Regions from separate parts of the Rhizobium sp. UBA1881 genome, predicted to be linked through region 2. Evidence: riboswitches for the same ligand, from Rfam matches in the RefSeq annotation. Region 2 holds a riboswitch; the other holds the start of a gene.
The links. A riboswitch is a leader RNA that binds a small molecule or an ion and turns the genes downstream of it on or off. The one in region 2 is predicted to bind S-adenosylmethionine.

Region 1: linked by a shared signal. The riboswitch ahead of B3605_RS18250 (O-succinylhomoserine sulfhydrylase) and the one ahead of metA (homoserine O-acetyltransferase MetA) in region 2 are both predicted to bind S-adenosylmethionine.

Annotation. Positions count from the first base shown of each region.
Region 1 is NZ_DDHH01000152.1:13,300-21,361, reverse strand. It holds gene phoB (phosphate regulon transcriptional regulator PhoB) at 1-554, shown strand, start outside; gene B3605_RS18275 (GcrA family cell cycle regulator) at 637-1,182, opposite strand; gene B3605_RS18270 (aspartate aminotransferase family protein) at 1,610-2,806, shown strand; gene argF (ornithine carbamoyltransferase) at 2,854-3,771, shown strand; gene B3605_RS18260 (Hsp33 family molecular chaperone) at 3,864-4,859, shown strand; gene apaG (Co2+/Mg2+ efflux protein ApaG) at 4,923-5,315, opposite strand; gene B3605_RS18250 (O-succinylhomoserine sulfhydrylase) at 5,523-6,707, opposite strand; SAM riboswitch at 6,751-6,829, opposite strand; gene B3605_RS18245 (2'-deoxycytidine 5'-triphosphate deaminase) at 6,903-7,997, shown strand.
Region 2 is NZ_DDHH01000194.1:39,711-47,435, forward strand. It holds gene B3605_RS24160 (thiamine diphosphokinase) at 186-842, shown strand; gene B3605_RS24165 (ABC-F family ATP-binding cassette domain-containing protein) at 846-2,669, shown strand; gene B3605_RS24170 (ester cyclase) at 2,677-3,072, opposite strand; gene B3605_RS24175 (DUF5666 domain-containing protein) at 3,205-3,843, shown strand; gene B3605_RS24180 (ABC transporter ATP-binding protein/permease) at 3,859-5,688, opposite strand; SAM riboswitch at 5,840-5,917, shown strand; gene metA (homoserine O-acetyltransferase MetA) at 5,952-6,875, shown strand; gene B3605_RS24190 (aldose epimerase family protein) at 7,013-7,725, shown strand, end outside.

The DNA of each region.
Region 1 (8,062 bases), on a different contig from region 2:
AACGCACGCCTGACCTTTTGATCCTCGATTGGATGCTGCCCGGCGTATCCGGCATCGAGCTCTGCCGTCGCCTGCGCATGCGCCCGGAGACGGAGCGCCTGCCGATCATCATGCTGACCGCCCGTGGCGAGGAAAGCGAACGTGTTCGCGGCCTGTCGACCGGCGCCGACGACTATGTCGTCAAGCCGTTCTCGACACCTGAGCTCGTTGCCCGCGTCAAGGCGATGCTGCGCCGCGCCAAGCCGGAAGTGCTGTCCTCGCTGCTGAAGTGCGGCGATATCGAACTCGATCGCGAAACCCACCGCGTTCACCGCAAGAGCCGCGAAGTCCGCCTCGGACCGACCGAATTCCGCCTACTGGAATTCTTGATGTCGTCGCCGGGCCGCGTCTTCTCCCGCTCGCAGCTGCTCGATGGCGTCTGGGGCCATGACATCTATGTCGACGAGCGCACCGTCGACGTTCACGTCGGCCGCCTGCGCAAGGCGCTCAACTTCTCGAACATGCAGGATGTCATCCGCACCGTTCGCGGCGCTGGTTATTCGATGGAAGCGTAAGACGCTTCCATTTCATCCGGTCCAACGAAAAACGGGCCCCGCGAGGGCCCGTTTTCTTGTGTTCCTTATCCGGCTTTCCGGGTCATGCGACCCGGTTGGCGGCCTTGCGGCGCTCGTTGACCGGCTGGTAGGCCATGCGCTGGTGATAGGTGCAGTACGGCGAGTTGTCAGGGGACTCGCAGCCGCAGAAGTGGAAGTCATCCGTCAGCGGATCGCCGACCGGCCACTTGCACGTACGCTCGGTCAGTTCCGTGAGGCCTAGGCGGCGCGAGATCGGAACGACAACGTTGGAAGCCGGACGGTAACGGACTTCCTCGATCGCATCGATGTCCATCTCTTCCTTGAGAGCCACTGCGCCCTGCGGGCGGGCAACGGCGCGGCTTGGCGAGATGCGTGCGGAATTGAAGCTGTTGGCGGGGCGCGGGGTCGAAACCGCCGGGCGCTTCGGTGCCCGCGTCGCCGTGGTCGTGCCGCCGGCCTTGGCGCGGCCAGGCAGGTTCAGGCGGTGGACCTTGCCGATGACGGCGTTGCGGCTTACACCGCCAAGTTGTGCCGCAATCTGGCTGGCGCTCAGGCCTTCGGCCCAAAGCTTCTTCAGTCTCTCAACGCGCTCGTCTGTCCAGTTCATGCCCTGTCTCCGCCTTATTGCGTTGGTGTAGGCAGAATCCTTCACCCATGGCGCGGACGTGTCCGGACCAAGAAACGCTTGCTCGATTTTGGTGACTAGTTCCGCCGCATGCAGTCTAGTAATTGAGTTTTAACCTAGAGTGAGGGCGACTCCGTGACAAGAGTCGGTTGAATCGCGGCGAATCGATTTCTCGGTTTTCCCCAACTTGCTGGGTGGTAGAGTCATTTCTGCAACATTAGCTGTTGATAGCTCGCCGGCGCCCCGATGCTTGCTTGACGCATGCGACAAAAGCTCAGTTTTGTTGACATCGCACTGCGAAAAGACAATAGTGCCCCTCGCCGCCGAAAGGCGGCATTTTTCATTTCCGGGCACCCGCTTTTTAGCCGGAGTCCGGGCCATTGTTGAGCGAATGACAGGAGATCGCGCCATGGCTGAAGCCGCGCCGCTTTATGATACCTACTCTCGTGCCCCGCTGCGGTTCGAGCGAGGAGAGGGCGTGTGGCTGATCACCGAAACTGGTGAGCGATATCTCGATTTCGGCGCGGGCGTTGCCGTGACCTCCGTCGGCCATAGCCACCCGCACGTCGTCGGCGCGCTGAAGGATCAGGCCGAGAAGGTCTGGCACCTTTCCAACATTTACGAGATCCCCGGCCAGGAGCGCTTCGCCAAGCGGCTGACGGATGCAACCTTCGCGGATAAGGTGTTCTTCACCAATTCCGGCGCCGAGGCTCTGGAGTGCGCGATCAAGACCGCGCGCCGCTACCAGTATTCGAAGGGCCATCCCGAGCGCTTCCACATCATCACCTTCGAAGGCGCCTTCCACGGCCGCACGCTGGCAACGATCGCCGCCGGCGGCCAGGAAAAGTATCTCGAAGGCTTCGGCCCCAAGACGCCCGGTTTCGACCAGGTGCCCTTCGGCGATATCGAAGCCGTCCGTGCCGCCATCACCGATGCCACGGCCGGTATCCTGATCGAGCCGGTACAGGGCGAGGGCGGTATCCGCCCGGCAACCACGGAATTCATGAAGGCGCTGCGCCAGCTCTGCGACGAACACGGCCTGCTTCTGATCCTCGACGAGGTTCAGTCCGGCGTTGGCCGCACCGGCAAGCTCTTCGCGCATGAATGGTCCGGCGTCACGCCCGACATCATGGCGGTCGCCAAGGGCATCGGCGGTGGTTTCCCGCTCGGCGCCTGCCTTGCAACAGCTGAAGCAGCCTCCGGCATGAAGGCCGGCACCCATGGCTCGACCTATGGCGGCAACCCGCTCGCCATGGCCGTCGGCAATGCCGTGCTCGATGTCCTCCTCGAGGAAGGCTTCCTGCGCCACGTCAATGACGTCGCGCTCGTCTTCCGTCAGGGCCTCGCATCGCTGAAGGATCGTTTCCCCGATGTGATCGAGGACATCCGCGGCGAAGGCCTTATGCTCGGCGTCAAGGCGGCCGTTCCGTCGACTGAGCTCCTGCAGGCCATCCGCGCTGCCAACCTGCTGGCCATTCCGGCCGGCGACAACGTCATCCGTTTGCTTCCTCCGCTCGTCGTCACCGCTGACGAAGCCCGCGAAGGCCTCGCGCGTCTCGAACGCGCCGCCGAGAGCGTGCGCGCCAAGGCAAAGAAGACGGCTTGAATGGATGGATGCCCGGCCGGATGGCGGGCGTAACAGGTTAAGGACAGATGGCTTCCCCAAAACACTTTCTCGATCTCTCCGCGGTAACCTCCTCCGACCTCAGGGTCATCATGGATGACGCCAAGACCCGCAAGCAGGCCTTCAAGGCCGGCCAGGGCGACAAGCCGCTGGCAGGCAAGATGCTGGCGATGATCTTCGAAAAGCCCTCGACCCGCACGCGCGTCTCCTTCGACGTCGGCATGCGCCAGCTCGGCGGCGAAACGCTGTTCCTCTCGGGCACCGAAATGCAGCTCGGCCGCGCAGAGACGATTGGCGACACTGCCAAGGTCCTGTCGCGCTATGTCGACGCGATCATGATCCGCACCACCGACCATGCGCGCATGCTGGAGCTCGCCGAACACGCGACCGTCCCCGTCATCAACGCGCTGACGGATGATACCCATCCCTGCCAGATCATGGCCGATATCATGACCTTCGAAGAGCATCGCGGCCCCATCAAGGGCAAGACGATCGCCTGGATGGGCGATGGTAACAACGTGCTGCATTCGCTGGTCGAAGGCGCTGCCCGTTTCGGCTATCGCATGAACATGGCGGTACCCCTTGGTTCCGAGCCGAAGGATCACTATCTGAACTGGGCCCGCAATGAGGGTGCCGAGATCATGCTGAGCCATGATGCAGACCGTGCGGTCGCCGGCGCCGATTGCGTGGTGACCGATACCTGGGTCTCCATGAATCAGGAACATCGGGCCCGGGGTCACAACGTCTTCCAGCCTTATCAGGTCAATTCGGCTTTGATGGCACAGGCCGACAAGGATGCATTGTTCATGCATTGCCTGCCGGCCCATCGTGGTGAGGAAGTTACCGACGAAGTGATCGACGGCCCGCAATCCGTGGTCTTCGATGAAGCGGAAAACCGTCTTCATGCGCAGAAGTCGATTCTTGCTTGGTGCCTGGGCGCGATCTGAACCATACTGGAGGCCACATCGGGCCGGACAGGCCCGTGGCCGCGCTGGCGGATGGACGGGCTCGTCCGCTGCCCTCAGACTAGGAGAAGACCATGGCAGAAGCTGCAGCCACTCTCGGCGAATTCGATTTCGCCGGTGATGATCATGTCGTTCCGTTTCAGGTGGAAGGCCTGGATGTGCGCGGTCGCGCCGTCCAGCTCGGCCCGATGCTGGATGCGATCCTCGATCGCCACAACTATCCCGCGCCCGTCGCCCGCCTGCTGGCCGAAGTCATCGCGCTGACGGTGCTGCTTGGCACGTCGCTGAAGTTCGAAGGCAAGTTCACCGTGCAGACGAAGAGCGACGGCCCGGTCGATCTGCTTGTCGCCGACTTCTCGACGCCCGAGAACGTGCGCGCCTACGCCCGCTTTGACCAGACGCTTCTGGACGAGGCGGTTGCCGCCGGTCGCGCCGAACCCGAGCAGTTGCTCGGCAAGGGCATGTTGGCGTTCACCATCGACCAGGGCAAGTTCAGCCAGCCTTACCAGGGCATCGTCGCGCTCGACGGTGCTACGCTGGAAGACATTGCCGGCACCTACTTCCGCCAGTCGGAACAGATCCCGACGCGCGTGCGCCTCGCCGCCGCCGAACTGTTCGACCGCGACGAAGCCGGCAAGCCGCGTCATCGCTGGCGGGCAGGGGGCCTCGTTGCCCAGTTTCTGCCGGAAGCGCCCGAGCGCATGCGCCAGGCCGACCTGCATGGTGGCGATGGCGACGAAGGTACCGTCCAGCATGCGGAAGACGATGCATGGGCCGAAGCGCGTTCGCTGGTGGAGACCATCGACGCCGACGAGCTGACCGATCCGCAGGTCGGTGTCGAACGCCTGCTGTTCCGGCTGTTCCATGAGCGCGGCGTGCGCGTCTACGAGCCGCGCGAAGTGTTCGACCGCTGCTCCTGCTCGCGCGAGAAGATCAAGGGCGTGCTCAAGGGCTTCTCCGCCGAGGAGATCGAAGCGAGTCAGGAAGAGGGCAAGATCGCGGTCACCTGCGAATTCTGCTCGACGACCTATCGTTTCGAGGCCGAAGAGCTTGCGCAGGCGGCTGAGTAACCCGAAGCATGTCGTGCAAAAGTGTGCAGCGGTTTTGCGGCACCGACATGCGACAAAAAAAGGTTAGTTCAGCACTCTGAGCAGGCCGGGTGAATCAAGAGAGAAGGCGGGGATTTCCACCTGGAAGACCTCGCCTTTATCGGTTTCCATCTGGTAATGGCCGAACATCAGGCCCGATGGCGTATCGAGCGGGCAGCCCGATGAATATTCGTAGGTATCACCGGGGCTAAGCGTCGGCTGTTCGCCGACAACGCCCGCGCCGCTCACTTCGTCGACGACGCCGTTCTGGTCGGTAATGTTCCAATAGCGGTTGACGAGGCGTACCGTAAGGTCCGAATTGTTGCTGATGACGATGCGGTAGCCCCACACATAGCGGTCGTCGTCCGGGTCGGATTGCTCCTCCAGGTAAAAGGGCTCGACCACCACTTCAATATCTCGTGTCAGGGCGCGGTACATGCCTACACCATAATAAGAATACCTTACTGGTATCTTATAAGAGGTGCGGCAGGTCAATAAACCAGGCCGGAATCCGCAATCAATTGGCTGTAAGCGCGAAAAATTCGCGCGTTAAGACTAATGCAGCTCCCGCTCAGCGCGAGTAAATTGCAGAAATGCCCGTTTAAATGCCGGCCGGATCACATCGACCCGGCCGGCTATTCTTGATCAGGCCTTGATCTTGGAGAGCGCCTGCGCGAAATCCTCGATCAGGTCGTCGGTATCCTCGATACCAGCCGACAGGCGCACGGTGCCGGGCGAAATGCCGAGTTCGGCGCGGGCCTCGTCCGTCAGGTTCTTGTGCGTGGTCGTCGCCGGATGCGTGATCAGGCTCTTCGCATCGCCGAGATTGTTGGAGATCTTAACGATCTCGAGCGCGTTCTGCAGCGCGAACGCCGCTTCCTTGCCGCCCTTGAGTTCGATCGCCACCAGCGTCGAGCCACCCTTCATCTGCTTGGCGACGATATCGGCCTGCGGATGGTCCTTGCGGCCGGGATAGATCACCTTGGCGACCTGCTTCTGCTCGGCCAGGAAGTCGGCGATCTTGCCGGCGTTCTCGGTCTGCTGCTTGACGCGCAGCGGCAGCGTCTCGAGACCCTTCAGCAGCGTCCACGCCGTGAACGGCGACATGGCCGGGCCGGTGTGGCGATAATAGTCTTGCAGATGCTCGTTGACCCACTCCGTATCCGAGAGGATCACGCCGCCGAGGCTGCGGCCCTGGCCGTCGATATGCTTGGTTGCGGAATAGACGACGATATGGGCGCCGAGTTCCAGCGGCTTCTGGAAGATCGGCGTCGCGAAGACGTTGTCGACCACGACCTTGGCGCCGATCTGGTTGGCGAGCTTGGCAACGCCGGCGATATCGACCACTTCGAGCGTCGGGTTGGTCGGGCTTTCCAGGAAGAACACCTTGGTGTTCGGGCGGATCGCCTTTTCCCAGTTCTCAAGATAGCGGCCGTCGACCAGCGTGCACTCGATGCCGTACTTCGGCGCCAGCGTCTCGACAACCCAGCGGCAGGAGCCGAAGAGCGCGCGGGCGGCCACGATATGATCGCCGGCCTTCACCTGGCAGAGGATGGCGGCTGCGACGGCTGCCATGCCCGATGCGGTGGCGCGGGCTTCTTCCGCACCTTCCATCGCGCACATGCGCTTTTCGAACATGTCGTTGGTCGGGCTGCCGTAGCGGGCGTAAATATAGCCCTCGGTCTCTCCCTTGAAGCGCGCCTCGGCGGCTTCCGCTGTATCGTAGACAAACCCTTGCGTGAGGTAGATCGCCTCGGAGGTCTCGCTATACTGCGAGCGCAGCGTTCCGCCGTGGACCAGTTGGGTTGCCGGGCGCCAAGTCTTGCTCATGAATCACCACTTTCGAACACAAAAAAACCGGCCGCAAATGCAGACCGGTTTCAACCCGGTCTATTTAGCCACTTGTTTAACGTGGCTGCAAGCCGACCGGCCAAATCACCACGGGATAAAGCTGCAATACTGCTGTTGCGCGCTTGCGTCAATTCCTCGATTTTGGTTTTGTCTGCGGCAAATTATGGATGGGGCATGATGGCTCGCGAAACAGGAATATTGGCAGACCGCGCGATTGCCGCGTTGTTCGAGACGGGGCGCCTCGTCGCGGAGCGCGAGCTCGACAGCGACCAGATCCAGCCGGCGAGCCTTGATCTGCGTCTCGGTGCCAAGGCCTTCCGCGTCCGCGCCAGCTTCATGCCGGGTCCGAACAGCCTCGTCTCCGACAAGCTCGACCGATTGAGCCTGCATGTCGTCGACCTCTCGGAAGGCGCGGTGCTCGAAACCGGCTGCGTCTACATCGTCCCGCTCATGGAGCGCCTCGATCTTCCGGCCGACATGTCGGCCTCGGCCAACCCGAAAAGCTCGACCGGCCGCCTCGATATCTTCACCCGCGTCATCACCGATTACGCGCAGGAATTCGACAAGATCCCGGCCGGCTATTCCGGCCCGCTCTATCTCGAAATCTCGCCGCGCACCTTCCCGATCGTCGTGCGTCGCGGCTCGCGCCTGTCGCAAATCCGCTTCCGCATCGGCCAGTCGCTGCTCGGCGAGCCGGAACTGCTGGCGCTGCACGATGCCGAGACGCTGGTCGCCAGCGCCAGGCCCAACGTCTCGGGTGGCGGCATCGCACTGTCGATCGATCTCGCCGGCGACAAGGACGGCCTGATCGGCTATCGCGGCAAGCACCACACGGCGGTCGTCGACGTCGACAAGAAGGCCCAGCACGATATCTTCGATTTCTGGGAGCCGATCTACAGCCGCGGTCGCAACGAACTGATCCTCGATCCCGATGAGTTCTACATCCTCGTCTCGCGCGAAGCGGTCCACGTGCCCCCGCATTACGCCGCCGAGATGACGCCCTTCGACCCGCTGGTCGGCGAATTCCGCGTCCACTACGCCGGCTTCTTCGACCCCGGCTTCGGCCACGCCCCCGCCGGCGGCCGCGGCAGCCGCGCCGTCCTTGAAGTGCGCAGCCACGAGGTCCCCTTCATCCTCGAAGACGGCCAGATCGTCGGCCGCCTGGTCTACGAGCACATGCAGGAACACCCCGAAAGCCTCTACGGCACCGGCCTCGGCTCCAACTACCAGGCTCAAGGCCTCAAGCTCTCCAAGCACTTCCGGATATGAACAGCCTCACGCTGAAGTCGCCAACGCCGCTTGACACCGACCGCCATCTGTTGGAAATCTGCGCG
Region 2 (7,725 bases):
ATGTCGCGCAAAAGTGTGCAGCGGTTTTGCGGCACCGACATGCGACAGACAAAGGCTTAAAGCGTGGCAAGCGAATCCGAAGGATCGCGACGCGCTTTAGCCAGGCTTTATCGCAGAAACGCCGGAGGGCGCGGACAAACCATGTCCGCGCCCTTTCCCTTTTCCCCCGCTTTGCGCTATGGGCAATGCCCATGAGCCAATCCACCTTCACCATCCTGCTCGGCGGCGAGCTGCACATGACGGAGCGCCTTCGCGCCGCCGTATCCGGCAGCCGTTTCATCGCGGCAGATGGTGGCATGCGGCACGCGCTGGCGCTCGATGTCAGGCCGGAGCTCTGGGTCGGCGATTTCGATTCCACGCCGGATGATTTGACGGCCGCTTTCTCGGCTATCCCGAGAAAGCCCTACCCCGCCGCCAAGGCCGCCACCGATGGCGAGATCGCCGTGTCGGAAGCGATCGCGCGCGGCGCAAAGCGACTGATCCTCGTGGGCGCCCTCTCAGGCGACCGCTCCGACCACGCGCTGCAGCACCTGCTCTACGCCGTCAGCCTCGCCGAGACCGGCCTCGACGTGCTGCTGACCTCGGGCACGGAGGAAGCCGTGCCGCTGATTGCCGGCAGCATTACGGTCGATCTGCCGAAGAACAGCCTGTTTTCCGTGCCCGCCTTCAGCGAGCTCAACGGCCTCTTCATCGAAAACGCTCGCTATCCGCTCAGCGATTTCCATTTGCCCTTCGGCTCGTCGCGCACCATTTCCAATGTCGCGGAAGGCCCCGTGCGCTTCTCGCTTGAAAGCGGCCGCGCCATCGTGCTCGCCCGCCCTTACGATCTTTCCGGAGTCTGATTTTTGGCGCCCCCTATCCTTAAACTCGACGATATCTTCCTGAGCTTCGGCGGCGCGCCGCTTCTGGCGGGCGCTGCCCTGCAGGTGGAGCCCGGCGACAAGATCTGCCTTGTCGGCCGCAACGGTTCCGGCAAGTCGACACTCCTGAAGATCGCCGCCGGAATGGTCGAGGCGCAGTCCGGCGAGGTGTTCCGCCATCCGTCGTCCACCGTGCGCTATCTCGAACAGGCGCCCGATTTCGCCGGCTACAGCACGGTGCAAGCCTACGCGGAAGCGGGGCTTGGACCGGGCGACGACCCCTACCGCGTCACCTACCTTCTCTCGCATCTCGGCCTCACCGGCGAGGAAGACCCGAAGAACCTCTCGGGCGGCGAAGCGCGCCGCGCGGCCCTTGCCCGCGTTCTGGCGCCCGAGCCCGATATCCTGCTGCTCGACGAGCCGACCAACCACCTCGACCTACCCACCATCGAGTGGCTGGAAGGCGAGCTGCAGAAGACCCGCAGCGCGCTGGTGTTGATCTCGCACGACAGGCGTTTCCTCGAAAAGGTCTCGACCGCCACCGTCTGGCTCGACCGCGGCACCTCGCGCCGCCTCGACCGTGGCTTCGCCCATTTCGAAGCCTGGCGCGACCAGGTGCTCGAAGCCGAGGAGATGGAACAGCACAAGCTCGGCAAGGCGATCGAGCGCGAAGAGCACTGGCTGCGCTACGGCGTCACCGCGCGCCGCAAGCGCAACATGCGCCGCCTCGGCGAGCTGCAGACGATGCGCGCCAGCTATCGCGGCCACAAGGGTCCGCAGGGCACCGTTCAGGCCACCGTTTCCGACGCGCAGGAATCCGGCAAGCTCGTCATCGAGGCCGACAAGATTACCAAGACCTATGGCGAACGTCCGATCGTCACGCCGTTTTCGATCCGCGTTCATCGCGGCGATTGCATCGGCCTCGTCGGCCCGAACGGCGCTGGCAAGACGACGCTGCTGAAGATGCTGACCGGCCAGCTCGCGCCCGACACCGGCATCATCAAGCTCGGCACCAATCTGGAGATCGCCACGCTCGACCAGAAGCGCGAAGACCTCAACCCCGAGGACACGCTGGCGCATTATCTCACCGACGGGCGCGGCGAGAACCTGCTTGTGAACGGCGAACAACGCCACGTCACCGGCTACATGAAGGAATTCCTGTTCCAGCCGGAACAAGCCCGCACGCCGATCAAGAACCTCTCGGGCGGCGAGCGCGCCCGCCTGATGCTCGCCCGCATGCTGGCGCGGCCATCCAACTTGCTGATCCTCGACGAGCCGACCAACGACCTCGACATCGAGACGCTGGATCTCTTGCAGGAAGTCGTCGCCGGCTTCCCGGGCACCGTCATCCTCGTCAGCCACGACCGTGACTTCCTCGACCGCACCGTGACCTCGACGATCGCACCCGCCGTACCGGATGCGCCCGATGGCCGCTGGATCGAATATGCCGGCGGCTATTCCGACATGCTGGCGCAGCGCAAGGGTGCCGCCGACGAGCGCAAGAAGGCGGAGAAAGCCGAAAAGGCGAAAGCGCAGGACGCGGCCCCTGCCGCCGAAGCGCCGAAGGGCAAGGGAAAGCTCTCCTTCAAGCAGAAGTTCGCGCTCGAAAACCTGCCCAAGGAGATGGCCAAGGCCGAAGCCGAGATCGCCAAGCGCGAGGAAAAGATGGCCGACACCAACCTCTTCTCCAAGGACCCCACGACCTTCAACCGCCTGGCCGCCGAAATGGAGAAATTCCGCGACAGCCTGGTGAAGATGGAAGAAGAGTGGCTGGAACTCGAGATGCTCCGGGAAGAGCTGGAGGGCTGATCGCCCTCTACGCCGCCGAAAGCTGAGCCTCGATCGCCGCCTTGTCGACGATCGACCACACCTTCGCGATCTTGCCCTCGGCAAACCCGTAAAACACGTTCTCGGAGAACGAGATTCGCCTGCCGTTGACGGGCAGGCCGAGAAACATGCCTTGCGGGCTGATGTTGAAATTCAGCCGGCTGGCGACCGTGGTTTCATCGGCGATCAGAAGCTGGACGTCGAAATGGAGGTTGGGTATCGCGCGAAACCCGGCCTCACGCGCCTGCCGATAGCCGTCCAGCCCAACCATCTCTCCGTTATAGCGCACATCCTGCCCGACATATGTGCCGAGGTTTTCCCAATCCTGGGAATTCAGGCAGCCGATATACGCGCGATATAGGCCCGCAAGTCTCGTCTCCGGCATTCAACTTCTCCCACCCATTGGCATACCCTGCCAGATAGCTCCCGTCTCCCAGCCGGAAACCCTCACATTTCATTGATTGGCCAGTACCGAGACTTCGCGCCTAAGCTCCCGCAGGCTCCCGCCCCCGGAGCCATGAGGAGAAAACCCATGTCTCGCTATCTGATTACCAGCCATGTCGCGGCGCTTGCCGTCGGCATTCTTCTGAGCACGTCGCAGATCACATCGGCGGCCGATGCCGCGCGCGTGCGTGTACGCGGCGATATTGCGAGCCTTTCCGGCGACACGCTCGTCGTCAAGACCCGCGAGGGCGCCGACCAGACCATTGCGCTGAAGCCGGAATGGAAGGTCGGCGGCATCAAGAAGGCGTCGGTCGAGGACATCAAGCCCGGCGATTTCGTCGGCATCGCCTCGCTGCCCAAGCAGGACGGCGGCGACGGCGCCCTGGAGGTTCTGATCTTTCCCGCGGCCATGAAAGGCACCGGCGAAGGCAGCCGCCCCTGGGATTTGAAGCCCAACAGCAGCATGACCAACGCGACCGTCGCGAAGGCCGTAAAATCCGTCGATGGCCACACCGTGACGCTGACCTATCAGGGCAAGGAAAAGACCATCTCGATATCGGACGCCACACCGATCGTGACCTTCACCGCCGCGCAGAAGTCGGACCTGACACCGGGCGCGCACGTCATCGTCATGGGCGAAAAGGCAGCCGACGGAACGGTCTCCGCAGCACAGGTGACGGTCGGCACCAACGGCATCGTTCCACCGATGTGATCCTGATCGAAGCGATCAGAGCGCCGGCGCCGGCGTGTTCGGCGCCTTGTCCGCCACCCTGCTCTCATCGGGCTTGGCGGCAAGCGCTTCGAGATGCAGCACGCGCGGATGGAAGGCCTCGATATAGGCGTCGGAGCGGCCGATATAGATCATCGTCGCATCCGGCATCGCCTCGAGCACCTTCATCATCGTCGATTGCCATTCGGGCTCCATGCCCTCTAGCACTTCGTCGAAGACCATCCATTGCGGCCGGACCAGCAAGAGCCGCGCGAAACCGATAGCCCGCTGTTCATCGGCATCGAGCAGCTTGTCCCAGCGTGCGCGCGTATCCAGACGGGCAACGAGATTATGCAGCCCCGCTTTTTCGAGCGCCGCCACCACATCGTCGTTCTTGTAGGTGTCGGCGGCCGCAGGAAACGCCAGCGCTTCGCGCAAAGTACCACCCGGAATATAGGCCGATTGAGGCACGAACAGCATGTCGTCGGTGGGCGGCAGGCCGATCTTGCCGCTGCCGCAGGGCCAGAGTTCCGACATCGCCAGGAACAGCAGCTTGCGATTGACGTTGTGGTCGCCGTTGATCATCACCTTCTCGCCGGCCTTGATGGTGACGCTGCCCTCATGCAGGCGGAAGCCGCCGCACTGGTCGACCTCCTCGTCCATCTTCGTGGCGATGGTCACATCCTCGAGCGTCAGCGTACCCGGCGCGCTGCGTTCATAGGCGATCGTTTCCTTGAGATCGACATCGTCGCCCATGGTGGTCAGAGCCTGGCGGAAATCGGTGACGCGCATCAAGGTTGCGCGCCATTCGGCGATCGGGCCGAAGTTGGACACGTACCAGCGCAGCGCCGTATTGACCTGGTTGAAGGCGCCGACCGACATCATCAACTGACCGAAGGTGAGGCCGCCGGAGAAATAGGCGGGTGCGGCCACGATGATCGGAATGACGACGACGAGCCAGCCGTAGCCGGCCGACACCCAGGTCAGGTTGACGTTTGCCATCGCCAGCTTCTTGATGACGGCGAGAACTGCGCTGATATCGGTGTTAATCCGCCCCCGCTCGTTTTCTTCACCACGCGCAGCCGTGATCGCCGGAATGTTCTCGTTGGCATGCATCAGCGCGAAACGCAGCTCGGCTTCCTTGGAGAAACGGTCGGCATTGAGCTTGACGAGCTTGCGTCCCACGAGCTGGCTGAGCACCGAGGCGGAAGCCGCGTAAAAGATCGCCGCCCAGACCATATAGCCCGGAATGGAAAAGGCGTACTCGCCGAAGCGGAAGACGAAGCCGCTCGAGAGTTCCCAGAGAACGCCGATGAAGCTCACCAGCAGGATCGTCGACTGCACCAGGCCGATGACGAGCCCCGTGGTGCTTTCGGCCAGATTGCGCGCATCCTCATGCAGGCGCTGGTCCGGATTGACGCCGATCAGCCCGCTGGAGGCGAGCCTGAGCGCCCGCTTGCGCTGCAGCCACTGGTCGACGAGATCGCGCGTCAGCCCCTCGCGCATGTAAAGCGCCGTCATCTGGTTCAGCCAGGCCTGCACTACGTTGAGCAAAAGCAGCATGCCGGCGATCAGCGCGAAGATCTTCAGCTGGTGGAAGAACCCCGGCAGATCGCGGCGTGAGATGGCGTCGTAGAATGGCGCGTTCCACTGGTTGAGGATAACAGTGGCATAGGCTGTCGCCAGAATGATCCCGATCAGCGCCGTCGAGAGAATGAGCACCGGCGCCCGCACCCTGGAATGCCAGAATGCCGAAAACATCACCTTGAGGCGGAAGATCAGGCTGAGATCATACCCTACCCGGTCCTGCCCCTGGATGCTCGGTCTGCTTTTGACGTCCTCTGCCATCATGCTTCCTTACGCGTATGTAGCACCTGAATAGCACCGTGAGTCAGCCTGTCCAGCAACAGTTTCTAGCATCAGGTAATGCGCGAGTTACCTCGGCAAATAGGCGACGCCGCGTATCGGTCATTGATTCGCGGCCTGACTGGGTCTATTTAGAGCGCTCCGTGGTGATTTGGCCGGCCGGCTTGCAGCCACGTTAAAGAAGTTGCTAAAGGGCCGCGTGCGGACCGATAGCGATATTTTCGTTTTTTCATCGAGTGACCGCTATGCCGATCAAGATCCCCGATACCCTGCCCGCCTTTGAAACCCTGGTTCAGGAAGGTGTGCGCGTAATGACCGAGACGGCCGCGATCCGTCAGGACATTCGCCCCCTGCAGATCGGGCTTCTGAACCTCATGCCGAACAAGATCAAGACCGAGATCCAGATGGCGCGCCTCATCGGCGCCTCGCCGCTGCAGGTCGAGCTGTCGCTTGTTCGCGTCGGGAACCACAAGGCGAAGAACACCTCGGAAGATCATCTCTTCTCCTTCTACCAGACCTGGGAGGAGATCAAACACCGGAAGTTCGACGGCTTCATCATCACAGGCGCGCCGATCGAAACGCTTCCATACGAAGACGTTACTTATTGGGATGAAATGCAGCAGATTTTCGACTGGACGCGCACCAACGTGCACTCCGCGATGAATGTCTGCTGGGGCGCGATGGCCGCGATCTACCATTTCCACGATATTCCCAAGCACGCGCTGACGGAAAAGGCCTTCGGCGTCTACCGCCACAAGAACCTCAAGCCGTCGTCGGTCTATCTGAACGGTTTCTCCGACAATTTCGAGGTTCCGGTCTCGCGCTGGACGGAAGTGCGCCGCGCCGATATCGAAAAATCCGACACGCTGGAAATCCTGATGGAATCGAGCGAGATGGGAGTCTGCCTCGTTCACGAGAAGAAAGGCAATCGGCTCTATATCTTCAACCACGTCGAATATGATTCGACATCGCTTGGTGACGAGTATTTCCGCGACGTGAATGCCGGCGTTCCGATCAAGATGCCGCACAATTATTTTCCGCATAACGACCCGTCGATCCCGCCGCAGAACCGCTGGCGCAGCCACGCTCACCTGCTGTTCGGCAACTGGATCAACGAAATCTATCAGACGACGCCTTACAATCTGGAAGATATTGGCGAGGACGGCTGAGACCTTTTCGCCTTGCTTGATACGCCGCCGGGCCTGACCGGCGGCGTTTGTTTTTTATATCGCGGCGGTTGCGATTTCATTCAATTGAGAGCAGGTTCTGGCCCGAAATTGCGGACGCGAACCGGGGAGGAAACAGAATGGCGGATGGATTGAAGCGGGACGTTTTTGGAACGACGAAGACGGGCGAGACCGTCCATCGCGTCGAAATCTCAGGCGGCGGGCTCACCGCCAAGGTGATCACCTGGGGCGCCGTCATTCAGGACCTCAGGCTCGAAGGCCATGACGCGCCGCTCACCCTCGGCTTCGATGATTTCGACAGCTATCCCGCCCATTCCGCCTATTTCGGCGCGACGCCCGGCCGCAATGCCAACCGCATCGGCGGCGGCAAGTTCACGATCGACGGCAAGAATTATCAGCTCGACCTCAACGAAAACGGCGTCAGCCACCTGCATGGCGGCTTCGAGAACATCGCGCTACGCAACTGGACGATCGTCGAGCACGACAGCGACCGCGTCGTCCTGAAGATCGTCGATGCCGATGGTCGCGGCGGCTATCCCGGCAATTGCACCATCCTCGTCACCTACCGCGTGCATGGCGATGGCGAACTCTCGGTGGTTTACGAGACGACCAGCGACCAGCCGACCATCGCCAATGTCTGCCAGCACGCCTATTTCAATCTCGACGGCCGCGACGATACGCTTGGCCACGACATCATGATCGCGGCCGACAGCTATCTTCCGACTGACGAGCGCCAGATCCCGACCGGCGAGATCCGCCCAGTGCAAGGCACGGTGTTCGATTTCCGCGAAATGGCCTCGCTGAAGCGCTTCGAGGGCGACACCCAGGCGCT